Regions from separate parts of the Pseudoalteromonas sp. 23_GOM-1509m genome, predicted to be linked through region 3. Evidence: predicted binding sites of a transcription regulator. Region 3 holds the regulator's gene; each other region holds the start of a gene.

Region 1 (8,239 bases), on a different contig from region 3:
TTAATGCCGTATCAAGTGGCTTAATAAATCGCATGTTAACTAAAGTGGCATTGAGCTCATCAGTGGCAAGTTGTGCGTTTTCAAGCAAGGTACCAAATGACAATATAGCCACTTTAGTACCTTTTTTAATTACATTCGCTTTACCAATTTCTAGCTTTTGCATAGTGCTTTGAATGTCTGCTGAGCCTGCACTACCACGCGGGTACCGAACAGCAACAGGGCAATTAGCTTGATAGCCTGTATAAAGCATATGACGGCATTCGTTAGTATCACTTGGGGCCATAATGACCATGTTAGGTATACAGCGCATAAAGCTTAAGTCGTAGGCGCCTTGATGGGTTTCACCATCGGCTCCAACAATACCGGCGCGGTCTATAGCAAATAATACCGGTAGGTTTTGCAGTGCAACGTCGTGAATTAGTTGATCGTACGCGCGTTGTAAAAAGCTAGAATAGATAGCCACAACGGGCTTTAAGCCCTCACAAGCAAAACCTGCAGCAAGAGTAACAGCGTGTTGTTCTGCTATTGCTACGTCAAAGTATTGTTCTGGATACTCTTTAGAAAAACGTACCATGCCTGAACCTTCACGCATAGCTGGCGTGATTGCCATGAGCTTACTGTCTTGCTCGGCCATGTCACAAAGCCAATCACCAAACACATTTGAGAAAGTCGCCGCACCTGGTTTAGATTTTGGTAAGCTTGATGTTGCAGGATCAAATTTTGGTACGCCATGATAACCAATCGGATCGGCTTCGGCAGGCTTGTAACCTTTGCCTTTCTGGGTTTTTATATGTAAAAGCTGTGGGCCTTTTAAGTTACGCATATTGCGCAGCGTATCAACCAACATATTCACATCATGTCCATCAATTGGGCCAATGTAATTTAGACCTAATTCTTCAAAAAAAGTACCCGGGATCATCATCCCTTTAATGTGTTCTTCCATACGGCTGGCAAGCTCTTTTACCGGCGGTACACCAGAGAGCAGCTTTTTACTGCCTTCGCGGATGTTGGTATAAAAGCTACCTGATAAAATACGCGCAAAATGATTGGTTAACGCACCGACATTTTCAGATATCGACATTTCGTTATCGTTCAAAATGATCAGCATGTCTGATTTAACATCGCCAAGGTGGTTCATTGCTTCAAAGGCCATACCAGCAGTAATTGCGCCATCGCCTATTACCGCGACTGTTTTGCGCCCTTTGCCTTCTTTTTGTGCAGCAATAGACATACCTAACGCCGCAGAAATTGAGGTACTTGAATGGCCAACACTAAAGGTGTCGTATTCACTTTCATCTCTAAAAGGGAAAGGATGCAATCCGTCTTTTTGGCGAATGGTATGCATTTGATCACGACGGCCAGTCAGTATTTTATGCGGATAAGCTTGATGACCCACATCCCAGACCAAGCGGTCATCGGGTGTGTTGTATACATAATGTAGTGCAACGGTAAGTTCTACGGTTCCTAAACCAGACGCTAAATGGCCGCTACTTTGCGATACCGAATTGAGTAAATAGTCACGCAATTCATGGCTAAATGCAGGAAGCTTATCTTGTGCTAAGTCTCGCAAGTGGGCTGGTTCGTTCACCAAATCAAGTAATGGATACTTGCTGCTATCAAGTGTCATGGTTTTTTATATATCCTTCGCTAATATTAACCCTCCTCAAAACAAACGAGGTTTAAAAGGCGACTTAATATTCAGTAATAATTTTATACTAAGAGTTAATACGTTTTAGCTGTATTTAATGGTCACGTTCAATTAAATAGTTAGCCAATGCCGCTAAATCTGTTGTGTCTGCGTCAATGTTAGCTAATGCCTCATGGGCTTGTTGTATTAAATTTTGTGCTTTTTGCTTAGCGCCTAGCATACCTAATAAAGCGGGGTATGTCGCTTTATTCGCTGCAATATCTGACCCTTGTGGCTTGCCTAAAGTAAGCGTATCGCCCTCAACATCTAAAATATCGTCATGAACTTGAAATGCAAGCCCTATAGCGTATCCAAAAGTTGATAAGTTATCTAAAGTTTGTTGGCTTGTATTAGGAGCGCACAGTGCGCCAAGAGTGATCGCACAATTTATTAGCGCACCGGTTTTAAGTTTATGAATGCGTTCTAACTCATCAACAGTAATAACCTTATCGGTTGCTGCAATATCGCGGCCTTGTCCGGCAACCATACCTTGTAACCCCGATGCATGCGCTAGTGCTGCGATCATTTTTAATTGTGCTTCAGTCGAACATTTAAATGTGTGCTTAGCAATAAGTTCAAATGCTAAAGTTTGCAGTGCATCTCCAGCTAAAATCGCTTGTGCTTCACCGTATACAATATGACATGTAGGGCGACCACGGCGTAAATCATCATCATCCATAGCGGGTAAGTCGTCATGCACTAATGAATAACTATGAATACATTCAATGGCTGCGGCAAGTACATCTAAATCACGCTTGTCAGCACCGAGTATTTTACCTGTGGTGTACACTAAAAACGGGCGCAGTCTTTTACCACCATTCATTACACTGTAATGTGTGGCTTCTTTTATAGTATTGTCGCTTTCAAGAGGTTGTTCAAAATAAAGGTTGAGCGTATTAGCTACATCATCTTGAGCGAGTTTTATTTGTTCTTTTATGCTCACGATTATTCCATATCGTTATCAAACTGAGTAAGCGGTGCTTTTTCGTCATTACCCATTAATATCGACACCTTTTGCTCGGCTTGTTGAAGTTTGCCTGAAGATGCGCTCGCAAGTGCAATACCTCGCTCAAATTGCTTTAAAGACTGTTCAAGCGATAAATCACCTTGTTCCATTTCACTGACAATTGTTGTTAACTCTTCTAGTGCTTGTTCGAAACTTAAATTTTCAGGTTTTTTAGTCGCCATCTTTATTTTCAACTTACATAATAAATTTAGACGCCAATTTTAGGGGGAATGCTAAACTAGGTCAAAGAATGATATTGTTTTTTGATAGATAAATGCTGTTGATTGGGTTTTATTGCGTTTCAACGTTATTTTTTAAAATTATTAATTTTGATTAATTAGATTGATTACCTATGTTGATCTAAAATATAACTAATCTTAATTTTACCGTTTATCATAAAAATCACTTAAGTATTTCAGTATCTTGCCGATAAACAATTAATAACAACGCTTGCGAAGAAAAAATATAAAACCTTTGGAGGGAATGTGGATTTAGCAACCATTATTGGGATCCTTGGCGCAATTGGCTTAATTGTCATGTCCATGTTTATGAGTAGTAGCGGTGAAGTCGCTATGTTTTACAATACCCCTTCTGTGGTTATTGTATTTGGTGGTTCCCTTTTTATCGTTTTATCTAATTTTACCATGTCGCAATTTCTTGGCATTGGTAAAGTATGTGCAAAAGCATTTATGTTTAAAATTGAGCCTCCTGAAGCATTAATCGAAAAAGCGGTAGAATTAGCTGACTCTGCTCGAAAAGGCGGGTTTTTAGCCTTAGAAGAAGCCGAAATCCCAAATCCTTTTATGCGCAAAGGCGTTGATATGCTAGTAGATGGACATGATGCTGATGTGGTACGTGCAACATTACAAAAAGATATTTCGTTAACCACCACTCGCCATGAAATGGGGGCAACCTTATTTAAATCATTAGGTGATATTGCACCTGCAATGGGGATGATCGGTACGTTGATAGGCTTAGTGGCTATGCTCTCGAACATGGATGACCCCAAAGCTATCGGACCGGCAATGGCGGTTGCGTTGTTAACCACATTATACGGTGCATTTTTAGCAAACGTTGTAGCCATTCCTATTCAGGTAAAACTTGAACTGCGTAAAGACGAAGAGGCCATGAATCAGCGCTTAATTTTAGATGCAGTATTAGGTATTCAAGACGGGCAAAATCCTAAAGTAATTGAAGGGATCTTGAAAAATTATCTAGCTGAATCAAAACGCGCAGTCAATACTGAGGAATAATTATGTCAGATGAAGAGTGCAAATGCCCACCTCCAGGACTTCCTGCGTGGATGGGAACGTTTGCCGATTTAATGTCATTATTAATGTGCTTTTTCGTACTTTTACTCGCATTTTCTGAAATGGATGTACTTAAATTTAAACAAATTGCAGGCTCAATGAAGTTTGCTTTTGGTGTACAAAATAAAATAGAAGTAAAAGACATTCCAAAAGGGACATCTGTTATTGCTATGGAGTTTACGCCGGGTAAACCTGAGCCAACTCCTATAGAAACCATTCAGCAACAAACGGTTGAAATGACCCAACAAATGCTTGAGTTTCAGGCGGGAGATGAAAGCTCCGCAGGTGGACGTCAAGAGCAACGTGGTGAAAAGCGAGGTGGTGAATCAAGTAGTACCTCAGAGGAAGTTGCTGCAGCTACGGCAGTGTCTGCTGCTGATCAAGAGCAAATAAATGACTTAGTTAAAAAAATTGCGCAACAGCTTGAAAAGCAAATTATTGATGGGGCTATTGAGCTTGAATCTTTAGGGCAGCAAATCATAATTCGTATTAGAGAAAATGGCTCGTTTCCATCGGGGAGTGCATTTTTACAACCACAATTTAAACCTATCATTCAAGATATTGGTCGATTACTTAAAGATGTACCCGGTGAAATTACGGTGTCTGGTCATACGGATGATTTTCAGGTTTCCAACGAGCTTTACATTAATAACTGGGATTTATCATCTAAACGCGCAGTTGCGGTAGCGAGTGAATTACAAAAAGTTCCAGGTTTTGATAAAACCAGAATGATGGTGGTAGGACGTGCAGAAACTAGGCCCTTAGTGCCGAACGATTCCCGCGAAGATCGAAGACGTAACCGCCGTGTAGAAATATCAATTTTACAAGGCAAGGCAAAAGAGTCAGCGCCAATTGATGTAAGATAGAATGACTTGGCTATGTACCTTTTTTAGCATAGAATGCAACATTCTTAACAAATGTAATGGGGCGAATATGTTGACTAAGTATTGTAGTATGCCTGGTAACGGCGATGGAACTGATGAAGATACAAAAGTTAAGTAAGGTTATTTAGTTTGCCTGAATGGTTTTTGTATTTTGTAAGTATATTAAGCAAAAGCTGGGTTCTTATTTTGAGTCCGGCTATTTTTATATTCTTTATCCTCAAAGATTATTTAGCTCTTAGGTTCGTTGTTATTACTGCCGCTTTTTTCTTATTTGGCACTGTGACCTACTCAAGTTTAATGGCGTTTGATGATGGTATTTATATATACCGTTACCTTGTATGGGCATTAACAGATATTACTTGGATGGCACTTATTGCTTATTGGGGTCTTAAAGATAAAGTGCATTTGTGGCAATGTGTACTTGGGCAGCTTATTGTTATTGGTGCACCCATTCTTCAATTATTTCGCTTAGTTGACCGACACCTTTGGGATTTATCTTATAGCACTGTGATGTATCAAACATTTATGCCTTTAATAAATATTGCCACTGTTGTTGTCTGCTACCTGCCTCTTTTATATCTTTTTGTTAATAAGCGAAATAAAGCTTTAAGTTAGAAACTATAAAAATATCCCCAGTTTTAAACTGATATGCTAAACTACTGTTTATATGAACAGTGTTAGGGTGTGGTTATGAAACTTTATATTGCTGAAAAACCTTCATTAGGACGCGCTATTGCAGATGCGCTTCCAAAACCTCATAAAAAACACGATGGTTATATTGAAGTGGCGAATGGTGATTGTGTGTCTTGGTGCATAGGTCATTTGCTCGAGCAAGCAGAACCCGATGACTATGATGAGCGTTTTAAAAAATGGCAATTTGAGCATTTACCTATTGTGCCTGAACACTGGCAATTAAAAGCTAAAACAAAAACCCGTAAGCAGCTTACCATTTTAAAAAAATTAATTAAGCAGGCAACAACACTCGTACATGCTGGCGATCCTGATCGTGAGGGTCAGCTACTGGTTGATGAAGTAATCGAGCAAACAAAAATTAGTCAAACCAAAAAGCAAAGTATTCAACGCTTATTGATTAGTGATTTAAACTTAACTGCGGTAAAAAAATCACTCAACTCTATGCGGGCTAACCGTGATTTTATCCCTTTGAGTGTATCTGCTTTAGCGCGGTCTCGTGCTGATTGGTTGTTTGGTATGAATTTAACGCGAGCTTATACGCTAGCTGGGCAAAAAGCGGGCTTTGGTAATGTGTTGTCGGTTGGGCGAGTACAAACACCTATTTTAGGTTTAGTTGTAAATCGTGATAATGAAATCGCAAATTTTGTATCCAAACCATTTTATGAAGTACTTGCTCATCTTGTTACACCTGAGCAGCAATCATTTACTGCTAAGTGGATACCGAGTAAAGCGTGCGAACCATATCAAGATGAAGAGGGCAGAGTACTTAATAAAGCCTTAGCCGAAAATGTGACTTCACGCATTGCTAATCAGCCCGCAAATGTAACAGCGCTTGAGCAAAAGCAAAAAAAACAAACCGCGCCTCTTCCTTATAACTTATCTGCTTTACAAATAGATGCTGCTAAAGCTTTTGGGATGCCAGCACAAAAAGTACTCGATATTTGCCAAGTTTTATATGAACGTCATAAATTAATTACCTACCCACGCTCAGATAACCGTTACTTACCGAGAGAGCATCACCAAGATGCACCTGCTATTTTAAAAGCGATAGCCGTAAATGGTGGGCAGTCAGTAGAGCTGGTAAATGAGGCAAATGCAAAACAACGTAGTAAATGTTTTAATGATGCAAAAGTGGCCGCTCATCACGCCATTGTGCCGACAGCTAAACAGTTAAAAAGTGTGAGTTTAGCCAATGATGAAGCAAAAATTTATCAGTTAATAAGTCGACACTATTTAATTCAGTTTTATCCCGACTACATTTACAACGAAAGCAAAGTAGAGGTAACCATAGCCGGTGGTTTATTTAAAGCAAGTGCAAAGCAAGATGTAAGCTTAGGTTTTAAATTGCTCATGGGTAAGTCGGAACTTAAAGAAGAAGCTACATTACCTTATTTAGAAAAAGGCATGGCACTTACTTGTACTAAAGGTGAAGTGGTGCAAAAGCATACATCTCCTCCGGCTCATTTTACCGATGCAACCTTACTTGCTGCTATGACGGGAATTAGCCGTTATGTAAAAGACCTGCAAATCAAAAAAATATTAAAAGAAACAGATGGCCTCGGTACAGAAGCAACGCGTGCAGGCATTATTGAGCTGTTATTTAAACGTCGCTTTTTAAAACGTGAGGGAAAAGCAATTAAAGCAACTGAAACAGGTCTGGCATTAATTAGTGTATTACCAGAGGGATTATCAAGCCCCGACTTAACTGCAAAATGGGAGTCGAGTTTAGGTGATATTGCACAGCAAGCAATGAGTTATCAGCAGTTTATACAACCTTTATTAGCCGATTTAACTAATTTTGTAAGCCAAGCGGCGAACTGCAATAGTCAGGCATTTGCACTGTTACCTAAAACGTCACCTAAAAAGCGCTTTGCCAAACGTACAAAAAAAGCGCCGTATAAAAAGTCGAGTTATAAAAAAAGCCCTGCGGTAAATTAATCGCAGGGCTTACATATAGCGTTGAAGGTTACTGATTGAATAGTGCCACAGCGGCGTTACTCATAGCCTTTATTCCTGTAGGCAGTGCTACTTTATAATCAGGCGCAAATTTACTTGAATGTAACGAGGGCAGTGTTTCGTTATTTTTTATTGCCTTGGCGTACTGCTGTTGGTTAACGCCACCTAGCCAAAATAAGGTGATAGGAATATTTTCGTCGGTGCGCCCATATAATCCAAAGTCTTCACCGGCCATTACCGCTTCTGTTTCGAGCACGTTTGCATCACCTATCGCACTTTTTATAGCGTTTCGAACAAGGTTAGTTTGTACTGGGTTATTGTAAGTTGATGGAATTGATTCATCTTCATGAACTTTCACTACAGGGTAGAGAGATTCCTCAAGGCCTGCACTTTGTGCTATACCTGCAGTAATACGTTTAATTGCGGCTATTTGTGCGTTACGTATATCTGGATTGTAGCTGCGTAGCGTAAGTTGTAACTTAACTTCATCAGAAATAACATTGTGTTTAGAGCCACCATGAATGGAACCCACCGTTATCACTGAAGGCTCAAGTGGAGAAAGCTCACGACTAGTAATTGTTTGTAGTGCAAGTATCGTTCGAGCTGCGATGATCACAGGGTCGATAGTTGTATGCGGGTAAGCACCATGGCCACCTTTGCCTTTTATACTAATATCAACAGAATCAACACTGGCCATGGTGTA
Region 2 (8,239 bases), on a different contig from region 3:
AACTACCCAGCCCGGCGCTATGAGCCTTATTCAAAGCCAAGGTTATTTATTTGGCACTATTTGTTCACCTGAGCCATTAGAAGTACATCAATGGTTAGAGCAAATTCTACCTAATACCGCGAATGACCTTGATGAAGACATGTTGTTTTTGTTTATGGCATTACATCATCAAGTAAGTGAACAAGTATTTGAACTTGGTTATAAGTTACCCGCTGAGTTTGACCGTGAGTTTTGTCAGCAGTGGTCTGCAGGTTTTTTAACTGCAAGCCAAACGTATACTCATAAGTTACTCCAGAGTGAGCAACTAGATATTCAATACAAGCAAGCGCTTGAAAGCGCACAGGCGACTCTTAGCTTTTTTGCATTAGATAAACCAACGATTGCACAGATTGCACAGCAAAATAATATCGATGAATTACATTTGTGTGCGCAGCAGTATGAATTAATGGGCGACTTTGCGTTAGGTTTTGCTGAACTTATAGAAATTGTCGCGCTTAATAGTGGTTTGTATACCGATGAAGGGTGGGATGAATAAGTAGGTAAAGCCTTAAGCGCCAATCTCTAATTCAATATCAGTGCAACCTTGTTTGCACTGTATTACTCCCTTACCAGGTTCGCTGGTGGCTAAATTTAACGTTAATACACCCTGGCAATGCTCACATTTAAGTGTTTTACCTTGTGCCAACTGCTTAAGCATAGTGCGGTGTTTGTGAAATGAGTTACTTGCTTTTTTATTTAATCCAGAAAAATCCATTATTTCACTCTCGCTTGCGCTAATGACTCTTTTATAATGCGACATACCGTTGTTAAACGTTCTGAATAAAAGTAAAGGTTTAGATCGCCTTGACGACAATAGCGTAATTCAAACAACTTTACTGACTCATCATTGGTAAACGTTTTATCAATATAGTCCTCTTCGGATCTTGAAAGTGCTAACTGTTTATTGATTTTGTTTCTTGTCATGGTTGCGACAGGAAAACGATCGACTTTAGTTGTGCTGCTTAACAAGCCTATACCATCACCGAGTAAGCGCTCACGAGGCTCTTTTATCAAGGGGTGATCAATGGTAAAAAATGCTAGGATCACAACCACTAGTATAAAAAATTTCTTCATAAATACACAAACCTTGATCCAAACAACACGTTAGTAGCCGGCAAGTGTAATAAAATACACCTTAAAAGCAAGTCACAAGTTGAATAAATTATTAGCAATCTAGTCAGTAATTTTAGCCAATATGCGTATAATAAGAGGAGTAATTAGATATTTCTGAAATATCTGAAAGTATACAAGTGCGACCTAAAGCGTATTATGTTTAGCATGTAAGTTGCTACACTTAGGCGAAAAGTACAAAAAGATTGCTGAATTTTTATTTCCTAGCGGCGTTGAGGAACTTCAATGGATAAGCAAATTAAAGTAAAAAACATACCAACAGAGGTTAAGATCCAAAAACCCGATCTGAGCCGTCAAGAAGATAGATTTAACCCACGCAACCGTATTTATGTGCGTGCTGTTTCAGGACTCCATCAATTACTAAGACAACGTATTGGCTTTTTAGGCATGCTGGCGTTTATGTTATTGCCATGGATCAACTTTAACGGTCAACAAGCTGTTTTATTTGAGCTAATGGAGCAAAAATTTAATATTTTTGGCTTAACCCTGTGGCCACAAGATTTCACCATTCTTGCATTTATATTTATGCTAGCAGCGTTTGCCTTATTTCTGGTTACCACTTTTTATGGTCGAGTGTGGTGTGGCTATACATGTCCGCAAACAGTATGGACCTTCATTTTTATTTGGTTTGAAGAAAAGTTTGAGGGCAGCGCTAACCAACGTAAAAAGTTAGATCAACGGCCGATGGATTTTGACAAGTTCTGGCGTAAAACAGCTAAGCACACTAGTTGGGTATTATTTTCTTTATATACTGCGTTAACGTTTGTTGGTTACTTCACGCCTATTCGCGAACTACTGCCTGAATTTGTTACCTTTAATGTAGGCGGTTATGCCTTAGTTAGTATCATTGTATTTACTATTTGTACTTATGGTAACGCTGGGTGGATGCGAGAAATTATGTGTTTACATATATGTCCGTATTCACGTTTTCAGTCAGCAATGTTTGATAAAGACACTTTTACTGTAAGCTATGATGAAACTCGTGGTGAAAACCGAGGGCCACGTTCTCGTAAACAAGATCCTAAAGAGTTAGGTTTAGGTGACTGTATTGACTGTAACTTGTGTGTGCAGGTTTGCCCAACCGGGATCGATATTCGTAATGGTTTGCAATATGAGTGCATAAACTGTGGCGCTTGTATTGATGCCTGTGACGGCGTAATGGATAAAATGAATTACCCTCGGGGCCTTATCTCTTACACCACCGAGCGTAATTTAGAAACACCAGAGAATAAAACCCATCCGCTGCGCCCAAAGCTGATTGGTTACAGTGTTATTTTAATCTTACTTACCGGTGCGCTAGTTGCTAATATCGCCATGCGTAAAACCATGGACTTTGATATTATTCGCGACCGCAATCAGTTGTATCGTGTCGATTTTAATGGTTTAGTTGAAAACACCTATACCTTAAAAGTAATTAACAAAGCACAATACGAGCAAACATTCTCTATTGATGTAACAGGGTTAGATAATTATAAATACTTAGGTGATACTACCTTTACAGTAAACGCTGGTGAATCGCATAATGTACCGCTATCACTGGTAATGGATCCTTATGATTTAAAAGCGCCAATGACCGAGTTTAACTTTGTGTTGTCGCCAATAAACGAGCCCGATAATAAAATATCGCAGCCAAGCAACTTTTTTAAGGCACGATAAGTCGCTTTATTAAAGGCAAACGAGCACTGTTATTAACAAAAAAGCGGGATATTCCCGCTTTTCTTTTTATATAAGAAGTATATGAGTAAATTTAGCTTTATTGACTTAACCCCAGATCTTATTTTGGATGCCATAGAAAGCGTGGATATTTATGCTGAGTCAGGGTTGTTAGCGCTAAATAGCTACGAGAATCGGGTGTATCAATTTGTGGCCGAGGGTGCAAAGCGTTACGTCGTTAAGTTTTATCGCCCTGAGCGCTGGAGCAAAGCGCAAATTCAAGAAGAGCATGACTTTGCTTTTGAACTAGCTGCCGCCGAAGTACCGGTGGTGGCGCCAATAAAACACAATGGGCAAAGCTTGTTTGAACATCAAGGGTATTTGTTTACTTTGTTCCCAAGTGTAGGCGGGCGTTTATTTGAGGTGGACAATTTAGATCAACTCGATGTACTCGGGCGTTTAATCGGTCGTATGCATCAAGTAGCCAAAACGAAACCCTTTACCCAAAGACCCACCGTTACCTGTGATGAATATTTAGATACAGCTAAAGTTCATTTACAAAAAAGTAAGTTAGTCCCTATGGGATTAGAGACTTCCTTTTACACTATTTTAGATTTAGTCATTGCTCAAACTCAACAGCAATATAAAAATGTAGAAGGCATTCGCTTACATGGTGACTGCCATGCTGGTAATATCCTATGGGCAGGAGATGCATTAATGTTTGTTGATTTAGACGATAGCCGTCAAGGTCCTGCAATTCAAGATTTATGGATGATGCTCAGTGGCGATCGACAAACACAGCTGTTACAGTTAGACACTTTAGTGAATGCATATGAAGAGTTTTGCGATTTTGATCACTCACAACTTAAGCTGATCGAACCGCTTCGGGCTATGCGTATGATTCATTACATGGGGTGGGTTGCAAAACGTTGGAGTGATCCTGCTTTTGTACGGAACTTTTCATGGTTTGCAGATGACAAATACTGGGAGCAACAAATTTTAGCGCTTAAAGAGCAGTTTGCAGCTTTGCAAGAAGCCCCGTTAAAATTATTGCCATAATATTTTTATTTAAAAAGAAGTATAACGAGATATTCATGCTTAAAAAATTAAAACTAAGTTTACTGATTCTATGTTTACCTTTTGCAGCATTAGCTGCTAACTTTGAAGCGGGTAATCAATACACTGTAATTGATGTTGAAAAAAGTAAAACCCCGAATGTAACCGAGTTTTTCTCTTTCTATTGCCCACATTGTTTTAAATTTGAGCCGGTAGCCAAAGGGATTGCAGAAAACTTACCTGAAGGGGCTGAATTTGTAAAAAATCATGTCAACTTTTTGGGAGGCGTTTCACCACAAGCGCAAAGTAATTTAAGCTTTGCTTACTTAATCGCAAAGAAACACGGTCAAGCTGAAGCGGTAACAGCGCAAATTTTTAAAAGCATTCATATACAACGTGCGCCATTAACTGAAATTAAAGACGTTAAAAAGTTATTAGAGCTTAATGCAATTGATAACGCGACATTTGATAACGACATCGCTAGTTTGCCTATCATAGCAGCTGAACGTGCCATGCAAGATAAGCAGAATAAATATTCTGAACTTGGTGCATTAACTGGCGTGCCTACATTTATCGTAAATGACAAATACAAAATCAATATTAATACAATCAAGAGCCAACAAGAACTTGATGAGTTAATTAGCTTTTTACTAAAACTATAATTTTTGGAGCACCACAATAATGATCAAATTAGTTAAAGCAGGGTTACTTGCTGTATTACTCCCTTTAGCTGCAACCAGTTTTGCTGCCACTTACGAAGAGGGCGTGCATTACGATGTCGTCTCTGATCGTGCAACCAGAAAACCAGAAGTAAAAGAGTTTTTCTCTTTTTACTGTCCTGCATGTAATAACATGGAACCACTGCTGGCCGAGATCAAACCTAAGCTAGATAAAAACGTAAAGTTTAAGAAAAGCCATGTAGATTTTGTGGGTGTACGTGACCCAGAACATCAAACCATGATCAGCCAAGCATTAGCTACAGCTGAAGTACTACCTCAAAAAGATAAAATTATTTCAGCGATGTTTGATCATATCCATGCAAAGCGCGCTCGTTTTAATGAGCTTGCAGATGTAAAAGATGTATTTTTAGCTCAAGGCGTAGATGGCGACAAGTTTGATAAATTATTTGAAAGCTTCTCGGTACGTACACTTAGCTCTAAAATGAAACGTGACCAAGATTACTTTAAAGGTAAAGGGGCACTGCGTGGCGTTCCTACATTTATTGTTAATGGTAAATATAAGCTTAACTTAGGTGGCGAGTCAGGTATTTCATCGCCAGAAGATGTAACAGCACTCATTAACTACTTAGCAAATAAATAAGTGGTCTGGCCAAAATAAAAAAGCTCCTTTAGGAGCTTTTTTATTTTTATAATATGCGCTATTTAATACTTAGTTTATTTACGTTGTAAAAATACACCAGATTCAATGTGATGTGTGTAAGGGAACTGATCAAATATTGCAAAGCGCTTAACCTCATGGGTTTGTGTTAAGTGATCAAGATCGCGCTCTAATGTGTCTGGGTTACATGAGATATAAATAATATTTTCATAATTTGCCACTAAGTCACACGTAAGCGTGTCCATGCCTGCTCGAGGCGGGTCGACTAAGATGGTTTGGCAGTTGTAACTACTCAAGTCAATGCCATCTAAGCGAGAGAAAGTACGCTCGCCTTTCATTGCCTGAGTAAACTCTTCGCTCGACATGCGAATAATATCTAAGTTAGTTACTTGGTTTTGAGCAATATTATATTGTGCTGAATGCACCGACGATTTTGATATTTCCGTCGCCAGCACTTTATTAAATGAACCAGCAAGTGCAATAGAAAAGTTTCCATTACCACAATACAGCTCTAGTAAATCATTGTTTAGTGGTTTACATAACTCTTGTGCCCACTCTAACATTTTAATATTGACCTTCGCATTAGGCTGAGTAAAGCTATTTTCTACTTGTTGATAGATTAGCTCTTGGCCGTTAACCATTAAACGCTCAGTGACAAAATCATCGCCCAATTTTTCTTTTTGCTTACGAGCGCGGCCAATAAAGTCAATTTTATATTGGCTGCTTAGCTTTTCTTTTAAGGCGTTGATCTCAGTTAACCAGTGTTCATCAAGTGGCTTGTGATACAGCAAGCTCACTAAAATTTCACCACTGAGGGTCGATAAATAATCTATTTGAAATAATTTACGACGTAGTACTTCGCAGCCTTTTAAATTATCAATCATCACCTGCATAACTTCACCGACTAAGGGTGCTGCAGGGTCAAAGGTATCGACACGTATTTTATCTTTCGTTTGTTGATCAAACATAATATGAAACAGATCATCGCCATCGTGCCATACTCTAAATTCTGCACGTTGACGGTAGTTAATGGGCTCAGAGCTAAATACTTCTAACTGTTTTACACCGAAACGTTGAAATTGCTCTGTAATACGCTGCTCTTTTTCATTTAATTGTGCATCGTATTGCGTGGTATCTATATTTATAACTGCCATTAACGGTATAACCTTATCGTTGAGATCTGTTTATCGGCGCTATTGTAGGGAGCGAAGCGTATTTGTCTAGTTTTGATCAAATATAGTGAGCTTTTTTTGAGCATTTTACTACAGTATAGGCTTACTTGGCCGATAAAAGAGTAAGTCTAAATAGGAGTCTTCTCATGAAAATAGGTAACTTTAGTTTTGTTCCAAACAGCAATGCTAATAAATACAATACTAAACAGGCAATGCCACAGCCTAAAATAGACTCGCCACCAAATAATTATCAGCAACGAGGAAAAGAACTGGCTGCTGCCGTGTTAGGTGACAAAATGGCAAAAGAATTAGGTTTGCCGGTCGCCGAAACCAAAAAAGACAAACCACTGTTTGATTTTAATGAAGTCGTAAAAAATGTTTTAGACTTTGTAACAAGCTCGGTAAAAAAAGCCAAAGCCAATGGTGCCGATAACGACAAACTGCAAGATATGCTAAATCAGGCACGTAAAGGAGTGCAAACGGGTGTTGATGAGGCTGTGGATGAATTAAAAGGCATGGGGGTATTCAATCAAGACCTTGAAGAGGGTATTGATAAATCTAAAGAGGGTATTTTTAGTGGTCTCGATAAATTTGAGCAGAACTTATTTAACCCACAACCTGCAAGCGTTACTGTTAGCCAGACGCAATATGTAAGTTTAAGCAATAGTGCTGATTACACATTTACCACAGCAGAAGGTGATGAGGTGAGTATTAGTTTTGCAGATGCTTATCAATCGCAATCATCTAGTCGTTATCAACAAACAGATGATTCACAATCATTTAGTGCACAATTTTCTGAATCCCGTGAGCTCTCTTTCTCGATGTCAGTAAACGGGGAGCTTAATGAAGACGAGCAGCAAGCCATAAATGATTTAATGGCAGAGTTACAAGATGTCAGTAAAACCTTTTTTAGTGGCGATTTAGACAAAGCATTTGAGCAAGCCCAAGAACTCAGTTTAGGTAATGAACAGCTGGTGGCATTCTCAATGGACTTACGTCAAAGCAAAACTGTGGCAGCAATTAAAGAGTATGAACAAATTAAGCCAACATCAGAAAAAGCCATTGCCGAAACTGTAGCCCCTTTTAATGATGATCTAAAATCAGCTTACTCTAAAGCGCAAACCCTAGGATTAGAAAGTCAGCTATCAGGTATCATTCAATGGCTAAATCAAGATCAACAAGAAATAGATAAACTGGTTGATTACACTAACACCATGTTTGAAAACTTAGATAAATTAAACGCCGCTACTGCAAAGCTAGGCACTGAGTAAAACTACTTTCTTTTATAAAAGCCACATGGCAAACTGCCGTTCTTAGTAAAGAGTAGGAATGGTAGTTTGTCAGCGCACATCATGGTATTTGATTCAGGTATAGGTGGAACCACCGTGCTTGAGCATATTCAGCAAAGCATTCCTCATGCTCAATACAGCTATTTTATGGATAACGCATTATTGCCATATGGTGCACAGTCGCAACAAACCATCATTAATCGCCTATGCGGATTGATCCAATTTATTAAAGATGAGTCACTTAATGTCGACTTAATTGTTATAGCCTGTAATACCGCTTCAACATCTGCATTAAGTGCGGTACGCCAAATTACCGATATTCCTATTGTTGGGGTTGTACCTGCAATTAAACCCGCTGCGCAATTAACGCAATCAAAGAATATAGGTTTATTGGCAACTCCCGCAACGGTATCAAGCCCCTATACTGATGCACTTATAAAAGAACATGCCTCGTCTATAACCACAAGCTTATATAGTAGTGTTGAACTAGTTACTTTGGCAGAGACTCTCTTTTTTACCCAGCACTTAGATCTTGATAAGTTGCACACTGAGTTAGACCGA
Region 3 (8,239 bases):
TGCTCAAGTGCTTGCTTATGTGTTTCAGCTTAAACGGTTTAAAAAAGGCCGTGGAAAACGCCCTGTTGCCCTTAATAAAAAGCTGCCTATCCCCGATGAATTTAAGTATTAACTGCTAACCAACTAACTTGGAATAGTTATTGCAATTTCAGCGTAGTGTCAATTTTTTGAAATTGTAGAGTTATGGAATTTAAAGCGGTATTACAACAACTTAATAAAGATAAAAAAGAATATGCGAAGGGCGTTGGTACACCGCTTTTGGTGTTGGCTGCGCTGGGCATGGTTATTTTACCACTGCCTCCATTCCTGCTTGATATATTATTTTCGTTTAATATCGCGCTTGCGTTAGTTGTATTACTGGTCACTGTATACACCATGAAACCGCTTGAGTTTGGGATGTTCCCAGCGGTGCTGTTAATTGCAACCATAATGCGCTTAGCACTCAATGTGGCCAGTACCCGGGTGGTACTGCTTGAGGGTCATAACGGTGGGGATGCTGCTGGTAAAGTTATTGAAGCATTTGGTTCAGTGGTAATCGGTGGTAACTACGCCGTGGGCTTGGTGGTGTTTTTAATTCTGATCATCATTAACTTTGTGGTAATCACCAAAGGTGCTGGTCGTATTTCAGAAGTATCAGCGCGTTTTACTCTAGATGCTATGCCAGGTAAGCAAATGGCCATAGATGCAGATATGAATGCCGGTTTTATCAGTGCCGAGCAAGCCAGAGAACGTCGTGAGGAAGTAACCCGTGAAGCTGACTTTTATGGTTCTATGGATGGTGCTAGTAAATTTGTAAAAGGTGATGCTATTGCTGGCATAGTCATTTTAGTGATCAATATTGTGGGTGGCTTATTTGTTGGCATGATCCAACATGATTTAAGTTTTTCACGCGCTATGGAAGTGTACACACTATTGACCATTGGTGATGGCTTAGTCGCGCAATTACCTTCATTACTACTTTCAATTGGTACTGCAATTGTTGTAACCCGTCAAAATGAATCGCACAACATGGGCGATCAGTTTAAGAAGCAATTAGGTAACGAAAAGTCGTTATTTATTGCCTCAGGTATCCTTATTACTATGGGCTTAGTCCCAGGTATGCCACACCTTGCATTTTTAAGCTTAGGGGCGCTTTTAGGTTACCTTGCATACTATACTCAGCAAAATAAACTGAAATTAGCCGCTGCAGAAGCAGAAGAAGCCGAAAATGCCGCCTCAGGTACCGGAATTGCGGCTAAACAAGAGCAAAAAGAACTGGGTTGGGATGATGTTCAACAAGTTGATGTTATTGGTCTAGAAGTCGGTTACCGACTCATTCCTCTCGTTGACCAATCACAAGGTGGCGAGCTGTTAAACCGTATTAAAGGAGTGCGTAAAAAACTATCTCAAGAGCTGGGCTTTTTAGTGCCGCCGGTGCATATACGCGATAATCTAGAACTCGACCCAAATGCATACCGCATAACCATGATGGGTGTATCAAGTGGTGAGGGTGAGCTTAAACATGGTGATGAATTAGCGATTAACCCAGGCCAAGTATTTGGCCCGCTAAAAGGAATTGAAACTAAAGATCCTGCGTTTGGTTTAGATGCAGTTTGGATAAAACCTGATCAAAAAGATGAAGCACAGTCTTTAGGTTACACGGTGGTTGATTCGGCTACCGTGGTGGCAACCCATATTAGCCAGTTACTCACCAATAGCGCCGCATTATTACTCGGACATGAAGAAGTACAGAACTTATTAGATATGTTAGGTAAGAGTCACCCTCGCTTAGTTGAAGGACTTGTACCTGAGGTATTACCGCTGACCACCATCGTTAAAGTACTACAAAATTTATTAAACGAAGGGGTGGCAATACGAGATATGCGCTCAATTGTTCAAACCCTTGTTGAGTATGGCCCTCGTAGCCAAGACCCAGATGTATTAACGGCTGCAGTGCGAATATCACTGCGTAGATTAATCGTTCAAGATGCCGTTGGTATGTCTTCTGAAATCCCTGTCATAACCTTGGCGCCTGAGTTGGAACAGATGTTGCATCAGTCACTTCAAAATGCAGGTGATGAAGGTGCCGGAATAGAACCAGGGCTTGCTGATAGACTTCAAACATCATTGAATGAAGCGCATCAAAATCAAGAAATGGCCGGTGAACCTTCAATATTGCTAACGTCAGGAATGTTACGCACTGTGTTATCTCGATTTGTTAAATACACCATTCCAGGATTGCGAGTGATGTCTTATCAAGAGATACCAGATGAAAGACAGATCAAGATTGTCAGCTCTGTAGGCCAACAATAAGATTTTAAAGGGGTTTGAATTATGAAAATTAAACGTTTTTTTGCTAAAGACATGCGCACTGCACTAAAAGAAGTAAAAGAAGAGTTGGGTGTTGATGCGGTTATTATGTCAAATAAAAAACTAGCTAATGGCGTTGAAATTGTTGCTGCAGTTGATTACGACAAAGCAGCGACAAAACCGCCAGAGCAGCCTCAAAGCCAACCTGCTGAAAGAGCTTCATTTGCACATACTGAGCAAAGTTCACATAATTTTGTTAAACCAGAACCGCAACGCGCTCAACCTAAGCCACAGGCAAAGGTTGCAGATAGCTTACAAGCTTTACTAGAGCGTCAGTCTCCACGTCCTCGTTCAGCAGAGCTTGCTTCAATGTTTTCACACTCTGGCATTGACACTTCTGGTCACTATCAAGAACAAGAGCCTGTGCAATCACGACCTAAAAATATGTTTGAACGTGAACAAAGCGCGCCAGTGCGCCCTCGTACCCAAGCCGATAGCTTAGGTTTTGACGACTTAGACAGTGGCTTTGACGATTTAGATTCACCTAGCGCACCGCGTCAGCAAACAATGCATAAAGAATCCAGTGACATCAGCACAATGCGTGAAGAAATGAACGCAATTCGTCAACTATTAGAGCACCAAGTATCAGGTTTAATGCAGCAAGATATGGCACGTCGCGACCCGACCCGTGCATGTATGATTGACCGCTTAGTCGGTATGGGGATAGAAAAAAATGTTGCTGAGCAAATGGCATGTTTTGTACCAGACGATGTGTCTCGCCAACAAGGCTGGAAAGCTTTATTGAACATGGTTGAAGATCAAATGCAAACCACGAACAACGAAATACTTCGCCAAGGCGGTGTTTTTGCGTTAGTCGGACCTACTGGCGTGGGTAAAACCACCACAGTTGCAAAACTGGCAGCATTGGGTGCACAAAAATACGGTGCCGATAAAGTAGCGCTTATTACTACCGATACCTACCGTATTGGTGCTTATGAGCAGCTAGCAACGTATGGTCGTATTATAGGTTGTGGCGTTAAACAAGTTAAAGATGCAAATGAATTAGCAGAAGTTTTATACCATTTACGAAATAAACGTCTAGTCTTAATTGATACAGCAGGAATGAGTCAACGTGATTTACGCTTAACCGAGCAGTTAAACACCTTGATGCGTAATCAGCGTGTTGATATACGTAGTTATTTAGTATTAAGTGCGACGGCGCAAATTAATGTATTACAAGAAACAGTAAGGCACTTTAAAAAAGTACAGCTAAGTGGATGTATTTTTACTAAACTTGATGAGTCATTGAGTTTAGGTGAGATTATTAGTATTGCGATTCAAAATCGTCTCCCAATAGGGTATCTTACTAACGGTCAGCGAGTACCAGAAGATATTAGAGTGGCAAATGCCGAAAAACTAGTAAAAAAAGCTGAGCAATTGTATTTAAAAAGAATAAAAGCACAACAATCACGACACCAATCAGTGGCGTCGAGCACAGTAGAGATGTATGATTAACACAGTTTTAGATCAAGCAAGCGGCCTTCGCAAAATGAGCAAGAATAATAATAACGGCGTAAAAGTTATCGCTGTCACCGGCGGCAAAGGTGGAGTGGGTAAAACGAACGTATCCCTTAACACGGCAATCGCGTTAGGCCAACAAGGCAAACGTGTGCTTGTACTAGATGCTGATTTAGGATTAGCGAATTGTGATGTGATGCTTGGACTGCGCGTTGAGCGTAATTTATCTCATGTTTTATCGGGCGAATGTGAACTTGATGATATTTTAGTCGAAGGTCCCGCAGGCATAAAAATAGTGCCTGCAACATCGGGTTCGCAAAGTATGGTTGAGTTATCACCCTCAGAGCACGCTGGACTTATTCGTGCATTTAGTGAACTTAACACCGATTTTGATATTTTAATTGTTGATACCGCTGCGGGTATTTCCGATATGGTGCTGAGTTTTTCTCGCGCAGCGCAAGATGTGGTTGTGGTGGTATGTGATGAGCCTACATCAATTACCGATGCCTATGCTTTAATTAAAGTACTAAGCCGTGAGCACGGCGTTTATAAATTTAAAATTGTTGCCAATATGGTGCGTAGTTTACGCGAGGGGCAGGAATTGTTTGCAAAACTTTCAAAGGTTACCGACCGATTTTTAGATATATCGATGGAGTTGGTTGCAACGGTTCCATATGATGAAAATATGCGCAAATCAACGCGCCGCCAAAAAGTAATTGTTGAGGTTTTTCCTGGGTCGCCTGCTGCGATTGCTTTTAAAACACTGGCGACAAAAATTGCTAAGTGGCCAACACCTAGTCAAGCCTCGGGTCATTTAGAGTTTTTCATTGAGAAACTAGTTAGTAACTAACAATGACAATACCGGTGAATAGAGCTATGGGATATCAGTCAACACAGAATTTAAATATGATTGTTGAAAAGCATGCCTCATTAGTCAAAAAAGTGGCGTGCCATTTAATTGCTCGTTTACCGGCCAGTGTGCAGCTAGATGATTTAATTCAATCGGGTATGATTGGTTTAATTGAAGCTTCAAAAAACTTTGATGCAAGTAAAGGCGCAAGCTTTGAAACCTTTGCCGGTATTCGTATTCGTGGTGCGATGATAGACGAAATGCGCCGAGGCGATTGGGTTCCACGTTCAGTTCACAGAAAAAGCCGTTTGGTTGCAGAGACTATTGTTGCGCTTGAGAACAGTTTAAACCGTGAGCCTAAAGATAGTGAAGTTGCTGAAAAACTTGAAATTTCGCTAAATGAGTACCATCATATTTTAAACGATGTAAATGTAAGCAAAGTGTTAGGCATTGAAGACCTTGGTATAGATGACGATGTGATTACACCTCATGGCCAAGATTTAGCACTAGACAAACCGTTCAATAATGTTAAAAATGAACGGTTTAATGAGTCTTTACTCAGTGCAATAAAGTCGTTACCGGAAAAAGATGCAATGGTGCTTTCTTTATACTATAACGATGAGATGAATTTAAAAGAAATTGGGCATATACTCGATGTAAGTGAATCGCGTGTAAGTCAGATACATGGTCAGGCGATGATTAAGCTTAAAGCAAAAATCAATGACTGGATAAACTAGAAGTAAGTAAATAAAGGTTCAGGCCTCACTGGAGGATGTTTTGGATAAAAACATTAAAATTCTTGTTGTTGATGATTTCTCAACAATGAGACGTATTATTAAAAACCTGTTGCGCGATTTAGGTTTTACCAATGTTCAAGAAGCAGATGACGGGTCAACTGCTTTGCCTATGTTGCAAAATCAAGCGTTTGATTTTGTTGTAACAGATTGGAATATGCCAGGCATGCAAGGTATTGATCTTTTAAGGGCAATTCGAGCTGATGAAAAATTAAAGCATATTCCTGTTTTAATGGTTACAGCAGAAGCTAAAAAAGAACAAATAATTGCTGCGGCCCAAGCAGGTGTTAATGGTTATATTGTTAAACCATTTACTGCAGGTACATTGAAAACTAAATTAGAAAAAGTGTTCGAACGCTTAGGTTAATGAGAGGGAGAGGCTTATGTCAGCACCTGCTGCGCCTCAGATTACTTTAGAACAAGCTCGCCAGTTAGTTGTTTTTTTAGAAAATGGTGAGCAAGATAAAGCGAATCAGTTAATTTTAGAAACAGCTTCACAAGAGCAATCACAGTTATTTGCTGAGGTGGGTAAGTTGACGCGTCAACTGCACGAAGCTTTAAAAAGTTTCGAGTTAGACACGCGTTTAACAGACATTACCACTGATGCCATCCCTGACGCTAAAAAACGCCTTAACTATGTCATGGAAATGACAGAAAGCGCAGCCAATAAGACAATGGATGCGGTTGAAGCAAGCTTACCATTAGCACAAGAAATCGCTGACGAAATAGCTGATATCAAGCCAACGTGGGATCGTTTAATGAACCGCGAAATAGAGCTTGGTGAGTTTAAATCACTTTGTCATAGTATTGATAAGTTTATGAGCAGTTCTCATCACAAAACCGATGAGTTACAAATGCTGATGACTAATGTACTGATGGCTCAAGACTATCAAGATTTAACCGGTCAGGTTATTCGCCGTGTTATTGAACTTGTCCGTGAAGTTGAAGAAAGTTTAATTCACCTGTTAACTGCATTTGCAGCGCAAGGTGGTGAGGTTGAACCAACTGAACAACCAGAAAAAATAGAAGATCCCATTGTTGCACAAACACTAGCAGGTCCCGAAGGGCCTATTATTGATAAAGAAACGCGTAATGATGTTGTATCTGATCAAGATGAAGTTGATGATCTATTATCAAGTTTGGGCTTCTAATAGGAGAGTACTGCATGAGCTTTGAAGTCGATGAAGATATTTTACAAGACTTTTTAGTAGAGGCCGGAGAAATCCTTGAGCTTTTATCTGAACAGTTAGTAGAACTGGAAAACAACCCAGATGATACTGAGCTACTAAACGCAATATTTCGCGGTTTCCACACTGTAAAGGGTGGCGCTGGCTTTTTGGCTATGACAGAGCTTGTTGATGCATGTCATGGTGCTGAAAATGTGTTTGATTTACTGCGCCAAGGTGTAAGAACAGTTAACTCTGAATTAATGGATGTGATTTTACAAGCACTGGACACCATTAATGAAATGTTTGCCACGATTAAAAATCGTGACCAGCCAGAGCCTGCTGATCCAGAATTACTTGCAGTACTTCACAAACTTGGGCAGCCACCGACATCAGAAGAGCTTGCCGGCGATTCTGTGGTTGAAGATATAGCTCCTGTGGAAACTCCATCGGTAGAGCCTGAACCAGTTGCAGAGCAACAGAGCAACGATGCTGAAGAAGACCCGTTTGCTTTTGATGAATTATTTAGCGGCCCAGATAGCAGCAGTACTGAGTCTCAGATTGATGAAATAACCGAAGACGAATTCGAAAGCCTACTTGATGAACTTCATGGAAAAGGGCAAGCTCCACAAGAAAAACAATCATCATCAAGTGACAATGATGTCAGTGGTGATATAACTGACGATGAGTTTGACAGCTTATTGGATGAACTTCATGGTGTAGGCAGCTTTGGCGAAGTGAGCCAAGCAACCGCAAGTACACCACAACAAACACCATCAGCCCCTGTGGCTCCACCAAGTAACGAGCAAAGCTCGGGCGATGATGAAATAAGTGACGACGAGTTTGAAGCGTTACTTGATGAACTTCATGGTAAAGGTGCACCTAAGTCGATAGAAACACCGGCTCCTGTAAGTAAACCAGAACCAGTGGCAGCTAAAAAGCCAGAACCAGTTGCTGCAGCTAAGCCACAGCCTAAACCAGAGCCAGCTAAGCCGGCTCCTGCGGCACAAGCAGCTAAAGCTGCGCCGCCTAAAAAAGCAGCGCCTCCACCGGCAGAAACAACAGTACGTGTTGATACCAAACGCCTAGACCAAATAATGAACATGGTGGGCGAGTTAGTACTTGTGCGAAATCGCTTAGTGAGTTTGGCGACTAATTCTGATAGCGAGGCTATGGGTAAAGCTATTTCCAACTTAGATGTTGTGACTGCTGATATCCAAGGTGCAGTAATGCAAACACGAATGCAGCCAATTAAAAAAGTATTTGGCCGTTTTCCTCGTGTTGTACGTGACTTAGCACGAACACTTAAAAAAGATATTAATTTATTACTTGTCGGTGAAGACACCGATTTAGATAAAAATTTAGTGGAAGCATTGGCCGATCCATTGGTGCATTTGGTTCGCAACTCGGTCGACCATGGTATTGAAATGCCCGATATTCGTGAAGCATCGGGTAAACCTAGAACAGGTACGGTGACTTTATCAGCTTCGCAACAGGGTGATCATATTCTACTTACCATCCAAGATGATGGTGCCGGTATGGATGCTGAAAAGCTTAAAAAGATTGCGATTAGTAAAGGGGTGCTTGATCACGACCAAGCGAGTCGTCTTTCTGATACTGAA

What was found. The regulator FliA, encoded in region 3, starts transcription of late flagellar genes. The targets are predictions, from matches to a motif close to CTAAAGNTNNNNNNNNNNNNGCCGATA.
Region 1: a site for FliA is predicted at 3,099-3,125, ahead of pomA (flagellar motor protein PomA). Genes of this name have one in related genera too.
Region 2: a site for FliA is predicted at 6,480-6,506, ahead of N523_RS0110140 (DUF5610 domain-containing protein). Genes of this name have one in related genera too.

Annotation. Positions count from the first base shown of each region.
Region 1 is NZ_JADO01000023.1:2,124-10,362, reverse strand. Features, by position in the region: gene dxs (1-deoxy-D-xylulose-5-phosphate synthase) at 1-1,627, opposite strand, end outside; gene ispA ((2E,6E)-farnesyl diphosphate synthase) at 1,743-2,630, opposite strand; gene xseB (exodeoxyribonuclease VII small subunit) at 2,633-2,875, opposite strand; gene pomA (flagellar motor protein PomA) at 3,179-3,946, shown strand; gene N523_RS0109670 (flagellar motor protein MotB) at 3,949-4,869, shown strand; gene N523_RS0109665 (hypothetical protein) at 5,017-5,502, shown strand; gene N523_RS0109660 (DNA topoisomerase III) at 5,578-7,518, shown strand; gene N523_RS0109655 (M20 metallopeptidase family protein) at 7,547-8,239, opposite strand, start outside.
Region 2 is NZ_JADO01000025.1:1,157-9,395, reverse strand. Features, by position in the region: gene N523_RS0110180 (UPF0149 family protein) at 1-535, shown strand, start outside; gene N523_RS0110175 (hypothetical protein) at 548-754, opposite strand; gene N523_RS0110170 (hypothetical protein) at 754-1,113, opposite strand; gene ccoG (cytochrome c oxidase accessory protein CcoG) at 1,396-2,826, shown strand; gene N523_RS0110160 (serine/threonine protein kinase) at 2,908-3,882, shown strand; gene N523_RS0110155 (thiol:disulfide interchange protein DsbA/DsbL) at 3,918-4,541, shown strand; gene N523_RS0110150 (thiol:disulfide interchange protein DsbA/DsbL) at 4,561-5,199, shown strand; gene trmA (tRNA (uridine(54)-C5)-methyltransferase TrmA) at 5,274-6,371, opposite strand; gene N523_RS0110140 (DUF5610 domain-containing protein) at 6,536-7,660, shown strand; gene murI (glutamate racemase) at 7,727-8,239, shown strand, end outside.
Region 3 is NZ_KI912433.1:288,005-296,243, reverse strand. Features, by position in the region: gene flhB (flagellar biosynthesis protein FlhB) at 1-112, shown strand, start outside; gene flhA (flagellar biosynthesis protein FlhA) at 184-2,292, shown strand; gene flhF (flagellar biosynthesis protein FlhF) at 2,314-3,804, shown strand; gene N523_RS0114730 (MinD/ParA family ATP-binding protein) at 3,797-4,657, shown strand; gene N523_RS0114725 (RNA polymerase sigma factor FliA) at 4,684-5,394, shown strand; gene cheY (chemotaxis response regulator CheY) at 5,435-5,818, shown strand; gene N523_RS0114715 (protein phosphatase CheZ) at 5,835-6,602, shown strand; gene N523_RS0114710 (chemotaxis protein CheA) at 6,617-8,239, shown strand, end outside.